2 regions of the Paenibacillus solisilvae genome follow, and region 1 is predicted to be linked to the other one. Evidence: riboswitches for the same ligand, from Rfam matches in the RefSeq annotation. Region 1 holds a riboswitch; the other holds the start of a gene.
What was found. Region 1 has a riboswitch for cyclic di-AMP ahead of ACFPYJ_RS07010 (3D domain-containing protein). Riboswitches for the same ligand answer to the same signal wherever they lie in the genome.

Region 1 (2,462 bases):
TAATACGGTCACCTTCGGCTCTTCCTTCAACGTGCCTACAGCAACGACCTGATTCACTGATGGCGAATGCGTAAGTTTGGTGACCAGCGTCTGGGAAACCAGAACACCATCTGCAAAAACACTCTCAAACCGTTTTATGACCATACCCTCTTTACCGGTTTGTACAAGCTTTTCCTTACCCTTTGCAAGCTTAGGGTCTTCCTTCTTCACAATCGAGAAGGGAACTTTGAATGCATTCTCTGAATACTTCTTATCGATCCGAGTAACGGAAACCTTCATATTCGGCTCAACAGCGGTATTCAAAGGAGGCATTATTTTATCTTGGCTGCGTACCGATATATTAGCTTGATCGATCGCCGCCTGTACCGTTCTTTCTGTCGTGTACAACGTTCTTTCCTTGCCGTCTGCCTTCACTACAAGAGGTACCGCTTGATCGATAATGATGCGGTCACCGTCTTTGACACCGCTGTTAAGCGGCATCGAAACTTTATCATAAGTTCCAATCGTGATGGCTTGTTCATCCAGTAGGCGTTGAAGGACCCATTGTTTTGTCGAAACAATGCTTTCTCGTCCATTCAATACTACGGAGACGTGCTTGTCAGCCGTTCCGTACAACAACACCAGAAACATGAAAGTCATAGCGATTGAGATCAGAGCGCTTAGTACAATTAAACGCACGTTCTCATGCTTCCATCGCAATGCGAAAGACATGCTGGATGATCGTTTACCATGGGTATCCTTAAGCTGGAGTGCTCCCACTTCTTCGGTCCTCCCTACATAGCCCCGCCGCCATAGTGTTACATAAGACCCTAGACGCGACTATAGAATTTAGCGTGCAGGCACGCAGTTCTATCTTCCCAGTGTCCTCCTCCATGATACACCCTATGTCGTCAGATTACGCATTATTCAAACAAAAAGAAGCCGACGACAGAGGATCTGTTTCGTGGCTTCCCATAAAATCAGGTAGCATGGATTAAATACACGAGGAAGATCTCTCTTATTTACGCTTGCGAGGTTAGCTGTCGGATTCGGGCAAAGAGAGTCGCCCTATTCGTTCTGACACCAGTATACTGCTCCTGCGTGTTCGCGAAATTCACCCCTAGAAGAATTCAACAACATCTACTCCAGCTTTGATACAAACTGTTTCAATATTTGGTTCCCCCGCTCTCCGGATCACGGAGATTAAGCGTTTATTTGGAAAAGTTATAAGCTCTGAGATGAATGATACCGTCTTTTACTCCACATTGTAAAGAAGAGATTAATGACGATTTTAACGAATTTTAAGGAAAATCACGTGAAAAACAATCAATTTATTGATTAAAGATTAGTTTTTTCACTTGTATACTCCCAAATCCTTGCTTTCATATCGTTTTTCATCGAATACCAAAACATTTCAGTGCATTTTCAGTCGTTATTTTCGCAATTTCGGCCACAGATTTGCCTGTAATTTCAGCTGCAGTTTCTGCTACAAGACGGACGAAAGCAGATTCATTTCGTTTTCCGCGATGCGGATGAGGGGCCAAATAAGGCGCGTCTGTTTCGATAAGAATACGGTCGAGCGGAACTTTTGAAAGCACTTCTTTTGGGACCCTGGCATTCTTAAACGTGACCGGTCCGCCAAATGAAATATAGAAGTTCATGTCCAAGCATTTCTTAGCCGTCTCCCAGCTGCCCGAGTAACAATGCATAATGCCGCCGACATCTTTCGCGTCCTCTTCTTTTAATATACGGACAACATCCTCATGTGCATCCCGGTTATGAATGACGATCGGCTTGCGCTTCTGCTTGGCCAATTGGATCTGCTGGCGAAAAACACGCTGCTGCACATCCTTAGGTGACGTATCCCAATGATAATCAAGCCCAATCTCACCAATTGCAACCACTTTGGGATGATCGCATAGGGATGCGATCCATTCTAAATCTCCCGGCAGCATGTCAATGCTGTCAACGGGATGCCAGCCAACCGCCGCATAGATAAACTCATATTGTTCAGCTAATGCCATCGTTGTCGGTATCGTCTCTCGGTTAAAGCCGATATTAACGAGCTTATGTACACCTGCAGCCCGCGCTCTTTCGATGACTTCTGCGCGGTCTTCGTCGAATTGATGCGCATCTAAATGTGTATGTGTGTCGATTAACATAAGTAATTGCAAACTCCTTTCTACAATAAACCAAATAATTCGCGAATATGCGGCTTCAGCTTGTGTGCTGATTCAATTAGAGGCTCTTCCGGGTAATATAAATGATACTTACCCTGATGCAGGCCTGTAATGGAACGAATGATATCGGATCTCTCCGATATTTCGGACAGCCGATTCTCCTTATCAAGCAGCAGAATTGGAGGTTTCTCCTCTTTTCCGTGTGAAGATGCTGGAGAACCTGAACGGTATACATCATAAGGCAAATCATAAGGAAAGTCGATTTCCAGATGGTAATCAGGACGAAGGCCTATCGAGAGAAAT
Region 2 (2,462 bases), on a different contig from region 1:
ACGATTAACCGCAATATTTCCTATTCACTCCGCATTTTCGCCATCATCTGCTGCCCCTTCTGAGAAAATTTTAAGGAAATTATATTTTTTTTAGAATGTAAACAAACTCGCCCCGCTGTGTTAGAATCGGAAATTGATGAAGAATGTATAATAACGAATTGGAGGGGCATCACTCATCATGTACAAGCTTCCAACTCTGCTCGTTCTTTTCTTAATTATTACCACAGCCTTCGTTAGCACGGAGGCGGCGGCTGGACCGTACCCCTATCAAAAGCCCGGCAGCAAAGACCCTCTAACGGAAGATCTCCAGTTCCGGCTGCAGACGCTCGGATATTTCAACGGTCCGATAACGGGCAATTTCGGAAATATCACCACCGGCGCATTAAAGCGGTTTCAGAAGTATAACGGACTTGTCCCCGACGGGGTTGTCGGCCCCATGACATGGCGGAAACTGAAAAAGCTGACCGTTTACCGAGGAGAACTGTCCATGATGGCGCGCGTTATTTACAGCGAAGCCAGAGGCGAAAGCTTCAAGGGCCAGGTGGCGGTTGGCGCGGTCATTCTGAACCGGCGCCTGTCTCCCTTATTTCCGAATACGATTAGAAGCGTCATTTTTGAGCCGAAAGCATTTTCCGCCGTTAACGACGGGCAGTATTGGCTGCTGCCGGATCAAACAGCGTTCCAGGCGGCCAGGGCCGCGATCAAGGGGTGGGACCCGACCGGCAATGCGCTTTTCTATTATAATCCGAAGGTGTCCAAATCGAGCTGGTTCAAAACGCTTAGCTTCACGAAGCAAATCGGCAATCATCAGTTTTACGTTTAGCCAGACACTTAGGAAGGAGGCCTCTATCGAATGAACCTTATCGTCAGCGACCATCATCAAGAACGGGTGGAAGCTGTCGTTGATATTATAAAAGCGGTCACCGGACATGATTCCGTCTCGGATACGTTCATCGACAGAATGAACAAGATGAATTTCGAGGAGCTGGGCCGGCTTGTCATGAAAATAGCCGCAACCCGGACCGTGGACGATAGCATTGAGATGCTTTAGGGCTAGCGTTTTCGTCGAAATCGGCCTAAGCAATGTTATAACTAGTATTATACATAGTGAAAATATTATGCCGAATCCGGCCATGCAGAATGACCGGTACGGGGGAATTTATTTTATGGGGTGAATGCTCGTCCAGCTGTTAGCCGGCCAGCTAGGGAATTCCTCTTCCCGAACCCGTCAACTAACCTCGGAGGCAACATGGAGGCGAATTATTTTGAACCGATTGTTCAAGACCGCTTTTTTGGCTTGCACGGTATGGGCTGCCGGAGCCGCAATGCATGCAGCGACCGCCCATGCTTATTCCGCTCAACACGGAGTGAAAATCCAGATTAACGATTCGATTGTTGCGTTCCCGGATTCGGCGCCGTTCGTTGACGGCAATGGGGGCATGCAGGTGCCTATTCGGTCCGTAGCCGAGCAAATGGGATACAAGATCGACTGGCGCATCGATGGATCGGAGGTACAAATAACACTCCAAAACAACGGCCGAACCATTAAGATGAAAACGGGCTCTAAAGACGCCGATGTGAATGGCAAGCGGGTGACAATGACTTCGCCGCCGGCACTGTTCAAGGATAACCATATGTTCATACCGGTGCGCTTCATCTCCGAAAGCTTCGGGTACAGGATACAATGGGACAACAAGAACGGTATCGCGATCATTTGCAAGGACGGCAAATATCATGCGCCGGCTTGGCATGCTCCGGCACCGCAGCCGAAGACGCCCCCTCTATCCGCAAAGCTTATTAAGAAGGCCAAGACACTGCTCGGCATTCCTTATGTGTGGGGTGGAACGTCGACCTCCGGATTCGACTGCTCCGGATTCGTCAATTATGTGTTCCGGCAGCAGGGGTTGGATTTGCCCCGAACCTCCCGCCAAATATTTCATACCTCGGGGAACCGGGTTACCACTTCGAATCTGAAGCCGGGCGATCTTGTTTTCTTCTCGATTGGTTCCAACTCGCATGTCGGCATCTATCTGGGCAACGACAAATTCATTTCCGCCACCTCGTCGCACGGCATTCATATCGATTCGCTGGCCAGCAGTTATTGGGGATCGAATTACATAGGCGCCAAACGGATTGTATAAGGTTTTCTACAAAAAAAGAGAACCTGATACATCAAAGTCCACAATTATCTGAATAATTGCGCTAATGCTTGAAGGGGTCCCGCCAACATTTTAACGATAATATACGCTAAGCCTTCAATCGTATCTGGGGTTTGGCATTTTTTTTACTCTAAAGGGTACCTCCAGCAAAACGCGGATTTACAACGTTAAGGAGATATGGATACAAAAATAGCCGCTTCTCACCACGCTAAGGGTGCAAAAGGATGTACCTGTATTCGCCCATGATAAATATTGATAATAAGGGGTCCTGCCAACATTCAGAAAAGGGGCAGTACCAGCGTA

Region 2: another riboswitch for cyclic di-AMP. It lies ahead of ACFPYJ_RS32645 (C40 family peptidase); the one in region 1 lies ahead of ACFPYJ_RS07010 (3D domain-containing protein).

Annotation. Positions count from the first base shown of each region.
Region 1 is NZ_JBHSOW010000027.1:10,459-12,920, reverse strand. It holds gene ACFPYJ_RS07010 (3D domain-containing protein) at 1-759, opposite strand, end outside; cyclic di-AMP (ydaO/yuaA leader) riboswitch at 990-1,199, opposite strand; gene ACFPYJ_RS07005 (TatD family hydrolase) at 1,374-2,141, opposite strand; gene ACFPYJ_RS07000 (HD domain-containing protein) at 2,162-2,462, opposite strand, start outside.
Region 2 is NZ_JBHSOW010000137.1:14,986-17,447, reverse strand. It holds gene ACFPYJ_RS32660 (aminoglycoside 6-adenylyltransferase) at 1-14, opposite strand, end outside; gene ACFPYJ_RS32655 (cell wall hydrolase) at 179-823, shown strand; gene ACFPYJ_RS32650 (hypothetical protein) at 854-1,051, shown strand; cyclic di-AMP (ydaO/yuaA leader) riboswitch at 1,110-1,262, shown strand; gene ACFPYJ_RS32645 (C40 family peptidase) at 1,266-2,141, shown strand.